Regions from separate parts of the Methylomonas sp. 2BW1-5-20 genome, predicted to be linked through region 1. Evidence: riboswitches for the same ligand, from Rfam matches in the RefSeq annotation. Region 1 holds a riboswitch; the other holds the start of a gene.
What was found. Region 1 has a riboswitch for cobalamin ahead of ACH50O_RS12285 (TonB-dependent receptor). Riboswitches for the same ligand answer to the same signal wherever they lie in the genome.

Region 1 (5,848 bases):
TGCTTTTCGGTCTCCAGGCAAATACGCACCATGGCTTGTACGGTTTTCACCGGATGCTTGCCGGATGCGGTTTCCGCAGACAACATGATCGCATCGGTACCGTCGACAATCGCATTAGCCACGTCAAACACTTCCGCACGGGTCGGGATCGGATTTTCGATCATCGATTCCATCATCTGTGTCGCGGTGATCACGGCCCGATTCAGTTCGCGCGAACGCTGGATCAGCAGTTTTTGCGCCGCGGGCAAATTGGCGTCGCCGATTTCCACACCCAAGTCGCCACGGGCCACCATGATCGCATCGGACGCCAGGATGATTTCGTCGATAACGTCCATCGCTTCCGCGCGTTCTACCTTGGCGACCAAACCCGCGTAAGAACCCGCTGCTTGCAACAGCTCACGGGCCTCATGCATATCGTCGGCGGTACGCGGAAAGGAAATCGCCACGTAATCCGCTTGAATCACCGCGATGGTTTTGATGTCTTCCTTATCTTTGTCAGTCAAAGCCGCCGCAGACAAACCGCCGCCCAACAGGTTGATACCTTTATTGTTCGACAAATCGCCACCCACCACGACTTTGGTATTGACGCGGGTATTGTCGATCACATCGACCACATCCAACACCACCCGGCCATCGTCCAACAACAGACGGGTACCGGGTTTTACTTCGCGCGCCAAAGGCTCATAGCTAATACCAACTTGGGTATTGTCGCCATCCAATTTACCCAGATTAATATCCAGGGCAAAGTCCTGACCTTCTTCCAGCCAGACTTTATTCTCTTTGAAACGCTCGATGCGGATTTTCGGACCTTGCAAATCGGCCAGAATACCGACGCGGCGGCCGGTTTGTTTACTGATTGCTCTGACCCGGTTGGCGCGATCAATGTGATCCTGCGCCGAACCGTGCGAGAAATTCAAACGGACAACATCAATGCCCGCCTCGAACAATTCCTCGAGTACGCCGGGCTTGTCCGTGGCAGGTCCCAGCGTAGCCAGGATTTTCGTTCTACGTAACAGCATGTAAACCCTTATTTAGCGTTGAACAAAGCAACCGTGGTATCGAGCATACGGTTTGAGAAACCCCATTCGTTGTCGTACCAGGACAGGACTTTCACGAAATTGCCGCCGGTGACTTTGGTCAGTCCAGCTTCGTAGATTGAAGAATGTGGGTTGTGATTAAAGTCCATGGACACCAATGGCTCGTCGTTGATGGCCAGAATACCTTTCAGAGGACCCGCTGCCGCTTCACGCAAAATGCCGTCGATTTCTTCTTTAGTGGTGTTACGTGATGCTTGGAAGCACAAATCCACAACAGACACGTTGATGGTAGGTACGCGCATTGCGAACCCATCCAGTTTGCCTTTCATTTCCGGCAACACCAAACCTACCGCGGCAGCCGCACCGGTTTTGGTTGGGATCATGGATTGCGTAGCGGAACGCGCACGGTGCAAGTCACTATGATACACGTCGGTCAATACTTGGTCGTTGGTGTATGAGTGAATGGTGGTCATCAAACCGTGATCGACACCGATGGAGTCCATCAAAGGTTTAACTAAAGGCGCCAAGCAGTTGGTGGTGCAAGAAGCATTGGAAATAACAGTGTCGGATGCTTTCAGGGTTTGATGGTTAACACCATAAACGATCGTTGCATCGACATCATTACCGCCCGGAGCGGAGATAATGACTTTTTTGGCACCGGCAGTAATGTGCGCGGAAGCTTTAGCTTTGCTGGTGAAAAAACCGGTGCACTCGTGCACAACATCAATACCCAATTCAGCCCAAGGCAATTTAGCAGGATCTCTTTCAGCAAATACGCGAATTTTGTCGCCGTTGATCACAATGTAATCGCCATCGACAGACACATCAAACGGGAATTTACCATGTACGGTGTCGTATTTGGTCAAGTGTGCGTTGGTTTTGGAATCGCCCAAATCGTTGATAGCAACAACTTGGATCTCGTTGGTGCGACCTGATTCGTACAAAGCGCGCATGACATTGCGACCGATACGACCATAACCGTTAATTGCAACTTTAATTGCCATAGAGTTTTCTCCGGGATGAGTGTGAAAGACTTGCGTCGAGGTGTGCCAAAAGCACCAAAAATAGACTGGATTGTAGCAAAAACCCGCAAGCAGCGTCTACCGTCACCGCGCGCTTAGGCCCACCAATACCTAATTAACCCGGCAAAAACCTCATCGGAAAGCCCAGGCAACACGCAAAGCAGTTAGCCGGCAAAAAATAGCAAAGTCCGAGTACGGTACAATACCAAGCCATATCCCGATATAGAGACGCAAAACATGCAAATCCAATGGTATCCCGGCCATATGCACAAAGCCAGCAAGGAGATCAAATACGCCTTGCCCGACATCGATTTATTGATCGAAATTCTCGACGCCCGGATTCCTTACAGCAGTCAAAATCCGATGCTGGCTGCTTTGCGCGGCGACAAGCCTACCATCCGCGTACTCAGCAAAACCGACCTGGCGGACCCGGAACTGACTAAAGCCTGGCAAACCTATCTGGAACGGGAACAGGCGGTAAAAACCCTGGCCGTCACCACCCAGCAGCCGGAAAAAATCAAACAGATTATCGACTTGTGCGCGAAGATGCTGCCGGAGAAAACCGCCGCCAACAAAGTCATCCGCACCATGATCATGGGTATCCCCAACGTCGGAAAATCCACGATTATTAACGTGCTGGCCGGCCGCACCATCGCCAAAACCGGCAACGAACCCGCTGTCACCAAACAACAGCAGCGCATCAATCTAGGCAACAACATCGTACTGTCCGATACGCCGGGCGTACTCTGGCCCAACGTGGAAAACCGCCACAGCGGTTATCGGCTGGCGGTGACCGGCGCGATCAAGGACACCGCCTTTCAACACGACGACATTGCGCTATATGCCCTGGAATACCTGACCACCGCCTACCCGGAGAATCTAAAAACCCGTTACCGGCTGGCGGAACTACCCGGCGAGGCGATGACATTGCTGCAAGCCATCGGCGCCAAACGCGGCTGCCTACGCAGTGGCGGCGTGGTCGAATTGGACAAGGCCGCCAAACTGCTGCTGAACGAATTCCGTAGCGGTACGCTGGGCCAGATCACCTTGGAAACGCCGGAGATGATAGAAGCGGAACTAGTAGAGTTGACGGCGATTCGTGAAGAAAAAGAAGCCAAGAAAGCGGCAAAACGGCGCGGGACTCGACAAGATTAAACCGGGACTAATCAAGGCCGCCCGGTCACCTGATGGTATTTAAGCGCTGCTGCCGATTGTATATTCCAGATTCAAAGCCGGTGAACACTAGAAAACGGCAGATCGCAGTTTCGACCTGAACGGCCGATTGCGGGTCCTTGAGTTGCCGTTGAGAATGACCGCACTTGAATTGAAAACTGCCTGACAGTTCAGCTATATGCTTGATTCCAAAACCTTAACCCGTATTCTTCGGATTTATTTATTGTTTCGCAATCCTTATATCCCTATAATCTTTTCACTCTTTCTGGTGCCGCGGGTGAATATTTTCGCCCGCGCTTAAACAGGAAGCCGGTGATGCACTCAATGCAAAAGCCGGCGCTGCCCCCGCAACGGTAGATAAGTTAAAGGGCCACGAATATGCCACTGTGCACTTGTGCATGGGAAGGCCGTGGCTCAGGCGATAAGCCGCTTATAAGCCCGGAGACTGGCCTGGAAGATCGTTCGAGACAGCGGAGGGCTGTTTACGAAACGGTCGGAGCCGTCTCTGCCTTTTTCGTACATCCAATTCCTCTCTCGGTTTTTAACCCATGCGCGGCGGGCGCTGAGGAATTTTATGTTTACGGTTTCCCTCGCTTCGGCTTACCCCGAAGATTCACGCATTTCTTACTTGGCGTTTTGTGCGGCTGGCTATATAGCCTGTAACGCTATTTGTCGTTTAACCCAACTTCAACTACTTCCCCCCTCGATACTTCAAGCGAACGCGACACCGGTTCAGTCGGTTTTGCCTTTGCTCCGCTGCTAGCTTTACCAGGCAATTATCGTGAATAACAGCGCACTGCGCCACGGGAGCATATTATCCCGTGACCACCCATCGCCTACGTTTTCAGCTTGCGCTCAGCGGCGTTTTGTCAGCCAGGCCTCCCGCCGTAACGCGTCGAGCTGGCCTGCCGGCATTTGTCTGGTCGCAGCGTTAGCGATCAGCCAACTGGCGCTTTGCGACACCATCAGAGATCAACCTCAGCCCTTATCAGAAGTGACCGTTTACGGGACCTCGGACACGGTATTACAACAACCTAAAAGCATCACCGTTATTGACCATCAGGCGATTTTGAATGCGCCCAGTAATTCGTTGATCGATCTGTTGTCCCGCGAAGCCAACATCAGTCTGCGCAGCTTTACCGGTGACGACAAATACGGCGGCATTGATATTCGTGGTATGGGCGATAGCTTTTCCAGCAACGTCTTGATACTGGTCGATGGTGTAAGACTGAATGCGCCCGACCTGTCGGGCGCTGATTTTTCGACCTTGAGTTTGGGCCAAATAGAGCGTATCGAAGTCATTCGCGGCGGTGGCGGGGTGCTTTATGGCGATGGCGCGACCGGCGGTGTGGTCAATATCGTTACCCGCAAAGCGGGCAAAACCAAAGCGGAAATCTATAACAGCTACGGCAGCTACGATACCTTCGATTCGCGTCTCAATGCGGCGTTGGCTACCGATTCGATACGCACGTCGTTGAATGCCGCGCATTACCAAACGCAAGGCTACCGGGAAAATACATTTCTGGACAAAAATCAGCTGAGCGCCAAAGCCAGCTATCAATTCAATCAGGCTAGCGAATTACAAGCCAATTTCCGCATGCATGACGACGAGTACGGCTTGGCCGGCCCGGTTGACTTGAATGCCATCCATGACGCAACGCTGCGCCGCAAGGCATCCACGCCTTATGGCGGCGGCAAAACCCACGACTACGCCGGCGACGTCGGCGGGTCGCTGGATTGGGGCAAAGCAGGAACGACGCGGCTGAAATTGGCTTACCGTTACCGGGATAATCCCTATGAAACCACCAATTATTGGTCGCCGGACCAGAGTTCGGTTAATCCCTGGCGCAATGCCTTCGATCATCGCGAGCTGGATCTGCGGCATCAATTTAACCTGGATATCGGCCCAATCAGCCAAAATTGGACGCTTGGCTACTATCGCCGTATCGGTTCCGTCGCCAGACACGAAAATGGCAACAATATCCCCACGCAAAGCATGCGCCAACAGGCGGAATTCGATAACCAGAGTGGTTTTATCAATACCGCTTGGTACTTGCCGATTCCGCTGGTTTTCAATGCCGGTTACCGGCGCGACACCTTCTCGCTGCAACGCGAAGCGAACAAATACGATCTGGTTTGCCGCTATGCGCCGGTCTTTCCTTTCCAGCCACTGGGCTGTGATGCGCGCTGGCTGAATCTAAATCGCAGCCACGATGATTGGCGCAGCTTTGCGACCGATATGGGCTTGACCTGGAACATCAACGATAGCTTGATCTGGTATGGCAGCTATAACCACAGCTACCGTAATCCGAATCCGGAGGAACTGGTATTAAGTGCGCCGGATATTCAGCCGCAACACGGCAATAACTGGGAAACCGGCATGCGCTTGCGCAGTCAGGACGGCAACGAAGTGTCGCTGGCCTTGTTTCGGATGGCAACTGACAAGGAGATTTATTTCGACAGCAACGTCAACAGAAACTATGAAAACGCCACATTAAGGCACGGCTTGGAATTGACAGGGCGATTTCATCCTGCCGATGCCGTGACCTTGTCAGGTAACTTCGGTTATATCGATGCCCGCTTCCAAAGTAGCGGGTTGCGCATGCCGCTGGTTCC
Region 2 (5,848 bases), 1.0 Mb from region 1:
TGTTCCCCGATACCGATGCCTGTTTGGCGAGCGAAGACCAGGATTTTCCACGTCTGTTTTTGATTAGAGCCTTGGAAAACTCCGATACCCGCTTTAACGACGGCAAAACGCTGACGCCTTATTTCTTGTTGGCAGCCTTGTTGTGGGAGCCTTTGCAACTGGCCGCGCAAAAACGCATTGCCCACGGCGAAAACGAAACGCTGGCCTATCAGAACGCCGCTAACGAGGTGTTGACCCGGCAGATCAAGATTACCGCGCTGCCGCGGCATATCACGCAATCCATGCGCGAAGTCTGGTTTTTACAGAACAAGTTTTCCCGAACCGTTGGCTCCAGGCCTTATCGTCTGCTGGAGCAGCCTAAATTTAGAGCGGCGTATGATTTTCTGCGCTTGCGCGGCGAAACCGGCGGCGCCGATCCGGAGCTGGTCGAATGGTGGACCAATTTCCAGGATGCCGACGACGCGTTACGCGAAAAAATGACTGCGCCGCCCAAGTCCGGCAACGGCAAGCCGCGCAATCGTAAAGCCGGCCGTTATCGTCCCCGCACCAAACCCGCCGCTAATTAATCATGGCTGCGGTTCCGTCCGGCGTCGAGGCTTATATCGGTCTGGGCAGTAATCTCGACAACCCTGTCGATCAGGTTAATCAAGCCAGGGCAGCGATTGCGGCCTTGCCTGGGGTGGCCGAAATCGGTTTTTCGCCACTGTATCGCAGTCTGCCGGTCGGTCCGCAAGACCAGCCCGATTACATTAATGCGGTGATGCGGGTGGTCACGGAGCTGGCGCCTCTGGCTTTACTCAGGCAATTGCAACAGATCGAGAACCAGCACGGCCGGCTAAGACTGGTGCGTTGGGGCGCTCGTACGCTGGATCTGGATGTGTTGCTCTACGGCCAGCAGGCTATCAATGAACCGGACTTGATCGTGCCGCATCCGGAGCTTGCTAAGCGAGCGTTTGTTCTCTATCCGCTGGCGGATGTGGCGGGCGCGGATTTGGTGGTGCCGGGCTTGGGCTTGTTGTCGCAGTTGTTGACGGCGTGTCCGGCTGACGGTTTGCGGAAATTAAATTCATGACTTTATACGCCGATTCCTTAAAGGCTCTGACCGTTAACGAGCTGGCCGCGATGAAGCGCGCCGGGGAGAAAATTAGCTGCCTGACCGCTTACGACGCCAGTTTTAGCGCATTGCTGGATAGAGTCGGTATCGATGTGTTGCTGATCGGCGATTCGTTGGGTATGGTCGTACAGGGGCATGACAGTACCTTGCCGGTCACGGTGGACGATATGGTGTATCACAGCCGCAGCGTGGCGATGGCCAGAAAGCGAGCCTTCGTGGTTACCGATTTGCCGTTTGCCAGCTATGCTACGCCGGTGCAAGCTTTAGGCAATGCCGCGCGCTTGATGCAGAACGGGGCGGCGCAGATGGTCAAGCTGGAAGGCGGCAAAGTCGAAGTCATTCAGTTTTTGGTTGAGCAGGGGATTCCGGTCTGCGGGCATCTGGGTCTGTTGCCGCAATCGGTGAATCGTTTGGGTGGCTACAAGGTGCAAGGGCGGGAGGAGCGGCAGGCTCGGCAAATTGTCGAGGATGCGGAAAAAGTCCAAAATGCCGGCGCAAGCTTGTTGGTGCTGGAATGCGTACCCGCCGGTCTGGCCGCGGAAATCAGCCGGCGACTGCGCATTCCGGTAATCGGGATCGGCGCGGGCGTCGATTGCGACGGGCAAGTATTGGTGCTGTACGACATGTTGAATATCAGTACCGGCAAGCGGCCGCGCTTTTCCAAGGACTTTATGGTCGACGCCGAGAGTATAGAAGATGCGGTGCGCCGCTATCATCAAGCGGTTAAATCCGCGCAGTTTCCAGCGCCCGAACACAGCTATTAAATCTATGCAGACAGTGACCAGCGTCGCCGCGTTAAGAGACGTAATCCGGCAATGGCGGCAAGCCGGGCAAAGCGTCGGTTTTGTGCCGACCATGGGTAATCTGCATGCCGGTCACATCAAGCTGGTGAGTACGGCCAGGCAGCGGGCCAATAGAGTGGTGGTCAGTATTTTTGTAAATCCCGCTCAATTTGGGCCGAACGAAGACTTTGCCAGTTATCCGCGCACCGAGCAGCAGGATCAGGAAAAACTGATAGCAAGCGGCGCCGATTTGTTGTTCTTGCCCGAGGTGACGGAAATGTATCCGCAGGCCTCGCAAACACAGATTGCGGTCGGCAGTTTGGCGAGCCTGCATTGCGGCGCCAGCCGGCCCGGCCATTTCGACGGTGTGGCATTGGTGGTTTGCAAGTTGTTGAATATGGTACAGCCGGATGTGTTGCTGCTGGGAGAGAAGGATTTTCAACAGCTGACGCTGATTCGGCAAATGGTTGCCGATCTGAATATTCCGGTGACGATTCAGGGCGTGGCGACGGTTCGAGAAGCGGACGGTTTGGCGATGAGTTCGCGCAACGCGTATCTTTCCCCGCAACAAAGACAGCAGGCGCCCAGGCTTTATCAAGCGTTATGCGCCGCGCGCGATGCGATTTTTGCCGGGAACGACGATTATCGCGCAGTGGCGCAGCAGCAATGGCAGATTCTGCAGCAAGCCGGTTTTATTGTCGATTATTTCAGTATTTGCCGCAGCGCGGATTTGCTGCCCGCCGGAACCGGCGACTTGGATCTGCTGATTTTGGCGGCTGCCAAACTTGGCGCCACTCGGCTGATAGATAACCTTTATTTTTCTAAAACCCGTATTTGACTGTGCATTTTTGGCTCGTTAAAGATAATGCTTAAATTTGATAGCAGGGTCAATTTCAGGCATAATCGCCGGCCCTAGTATTCGACCTTGTTTACCATGAACATAAACATGCTTAAAGCTAAGTTACACCGTGCGCGGGTAACGCATTCCGAGCTGGATTACGAAGGATCGTGTGCTATTGATAGCAAGATTTTGGATTTTTCAGGGATTAGGGAATACGAGCAAATCCATATTTACAATATTAACAATGGTCAGCGCTTTACTACCTATGCGATTCGCGCCGAAGAAGGTTCGGGCGTGTTTTCGATTAACGGTGCGGCTGCCCGGTTGGCGTGCCCTGGCGATTTGATTATAGTCTGTGCGTTCGCTAGCCTAGATGAGAAGGAACTGAAGAACTACAAGCCGACTTTGGTGTATTTCGACGGCAACAATACGATTAGCCATTCCAGTCATTCCATTCCTGTTCAGGCCGCCTGACTAAAACACCCGCCGGCGTTAGCGCCGGCGGGTGTTTGCATTATTAAGCTTCCGATACGTCTATTTCGCTGATTTTCTCTGTCAGCGTGATGCTTTGCTCGATCGCAACCAGTACTTTTTGCAGACCGATGCGTTTGTTGGCATTGATCAATATTGGCGATTTGATAGAGCCTTTAATGGTCGGTTTGCCGTTATCTTGTTCGTTATCTTTATGCAGCAGAATTAAAATGACCAATTCGTCGCCTTTCTGTAATTCCAGAAGCGTTTCTTCGGCGTCCGTCACCGTAAAGTTGTAATTGATGTTGAAGTTCGACGGATGGGCAACGGAGAAGGTGAGTTCCGAGTTATCGACCGATTGCAGCCAGTAGACGATTTCACTACCTTCCTGATGAAACAGTTTAAAGCGGGTTTGATCTTCGAAACCTGGTAAGCCGCGCGGAAAAATAATGATGGTCTCCGGGTTAATTTCTTGGTTGCCTAACAGTTTCGATTGAATTTCCATAATCCCGCCCATTCGTTGAAGTCTAAGTTAACAGCATTAATCAATGCACCAATGTATAGCATGGAAAGGGCTATTTGCAATGCCGATTGTTTTTAACGAACCATGTTTTATTGCTTTTTAGCGCCCGCCTGCATACAATCTCGGCCCTTCTTTCAGGTGTTTGCGCTGTTTCTCGGCCAAACTTAAACAGGAAGTCGGTGCGGCGGTTGTTTTCAATCGCCCATGCCGACGCTGCCCCCGCAACGGTAGATAAGTAAAGAGCTGCGTTTTTGCCACTGTGCGCTTTGCATGGGAAGGTTCGTAGTTCAGGCCTCGAGCTGCTTATAAGTCCGGAGACTGGCCCGGAAGATCATTCGAGACAGCGGAGGGCTGTTGACGGAATGGTCAGAGTCCTTGCCCAGCCTGCCTCCGCCTTTTTCGTTTACAGCTTTTTCCTCTGTCCTTTTTCACCCGGATGCGCGGCGGGCGCAGAGGAAAGCATGCAAAAGCTTTTGGTTACACCCTTTATTTTAGCCGGCGCCGGCGTGCCTTTGGCAAGTGCGGCACAATCAGATCAGCAAGCCTTTAGCTTGCCGGAAATGACGGTTACTGCGACGCGCAACGATACGCCGAGCAATGAGCTTGCAACAGCCACGACGGTTTATACTCGAGCCGACATTGAGCAACTACAAGTCAGAACGCTACCGGAATTGTTGAATCGAACGACCGGCATCGACATGACTCAAAACGGCGGTTTCGGAAAAACTTCCAGTGTGTTCATGCGCGGTACCAATTCCGATCATGTGCTGGTGCTGATCGATGGCATTAAAGCCGGCTCGGTGACCTTAGGTACTGCGCCGTTTGAGATTATGCCGGTCGAGCAAATCGAACGAGTAGAAATTAGTCGCGGGCCCAATTCGAGTCTTTACGGTTCGGAAGCCGTGGGTGGTGTCATTCAAATTTTCACGCGCAAAGGCAAACAGCAAGATACGCCCTCCCTTTCGCTCGATGCTGGTGCCGGTTCTTACGATACCTCGCAAGCCAGCGGGGCGGTCAGCGGCAAGTGGGGCGATTCTTGGTATAGCCTGTCGGCTTCGCATCTCGATACTCAGGGTATCAACGCCAAGCAAGATAGTGACCCGGACAGAGACGGATATTACAACACCGGCCTGAATGCCCGAGCCGGCCACCGTTTCGCGAATGCTGCCGAATTGGAAGCCTTTTATCTACGCAGTGAAGGACAGACCGAAATCGATGGCCTTTTTAATAAAACGGCATTCAATAATCAGGTGGTGGGTGTAAGCGGCAGTGCGCAGCTTGCCGACGGTTGGCGTTCGCTCTTGCGACTGGGCCAAAGTCGCGACGATAGTTACAACTTTGCCAGTAATCCGACTTATAACAGTCGCTTCGACACTACCCGTTGGAATGTGACCTGGCAAAACGACGTAAAATTTAACGATGCTCATAAAGGGGTGTTCGGCGCGGATTATCGCTTCGACGAAGTGGAAAGCACCACCCAATATCTGCGGACCGAGCGATACGATTTCGGCATTTTCGGCGAATTGCACAGCCGAGTATTTGATAGGCATCATCTCAACGCTTCGCTGCGTTGGGACGAAAATCAGGCCTTTGGTGACTATGTGACCGGAAATTTCGGTTGGCGTTATAACTGGGACAGCGGGATCAGCGCCTTTGCCAGCTTTGGCAACGCCTTCAAGGCACCCACATTAAACGATCTTTATTATGTCGATAGTTTCGGAAGTCACGGCGACCCTGGTTTGAAGCCAGAGGAATCAACCTCCTTCGAAGTGGGTCTGAGCGGCCGGCAAACTTGGGCTAACTGGGAAGCGCGCGCCTACCATACCAATATCGATAATTTGATTACTTGGGTGACCGATCGGGATACATTTATATCCACAACGCGGCAAACTCAAAAAGCTCAAATTGATGGTCTCGAATTCGATGTCAACAAGGAGATATTCGGTTGGCGAAACAAGATCGCCGTGCAGTACTTAAGCCCCAGGGATCGTACGAGCAATTTGCGACTGGTGCGGCGCGCGGACACCATTGTTACCTACGATTTATCCCATTCGTTCGATACCGTCGATGTTGGGGCCAATATCTTGGCGCGCGGCAATAGTTTTGAAGAAGATTGG

Region 2: linked by a shared signal. The riboswitch ahead of ACH50O_RS17095 (TonB-dependent receptor domain-containing protein) and the one ahead of ACH50O_RS12285 (TonB-dependent receptor) in region 1 are both predicted to bind cobalamin.

The regions. Positions count from the first base shown of each region.
Region 1 covers NZ_CP184127.1:2,674,879-2,680,726, forward strand. Annotated here, with positions in the region: gene pyk (pyruvate kinase) at 1-1,019, opposite strand, end outside; gene gap (type I glyceraldehyde-3-phosphate dehydrogenase) at 1,028-2,041, opposite strand; gene ylqF (ribosome biogenesis GTPase YlqF) at 2,297-3,214, shown strand; cobalamin riboswitch at 3,482-3,700, shown strand; gene ACH50O_RS12285 (TonB-dependent receptor) at 4,014-5,848, shown strand, end outside.
Region 2 covers NZ_CP184127.1:3,687,671-3,693,518, reverse strand. Annotated here, with positions in the region: gene pcnB (polynucleotide adenylyltransferase PcnB) at 1-566, shown strand, start outside; gene folK (2-amino-4-hydroxy-6-hydroxymethyldihydropteridine diphosphokinase) at 569-1,072, shown strand; gene panB (3-methyl-2-oxobutanoate hydroxymethyltransferase) at 1,069-1,878, shown strand; gene panC (pantoate--beta-alanine ligase) at 1,883-2,734, shown strand; gene panD (aspartate 1-decarboxylase) at 2,831-3,211, shown strand; gene fliW (flagellar assembly protein FliW) at 3,255-3,713, opposite strand; cobalamin riboswitch at 3,851-4,072, shown strand; gene ACH50O_RS17095 (TonB-dependent receptor domain-containing protein) at 4,193-5,848, shown strand, end outside.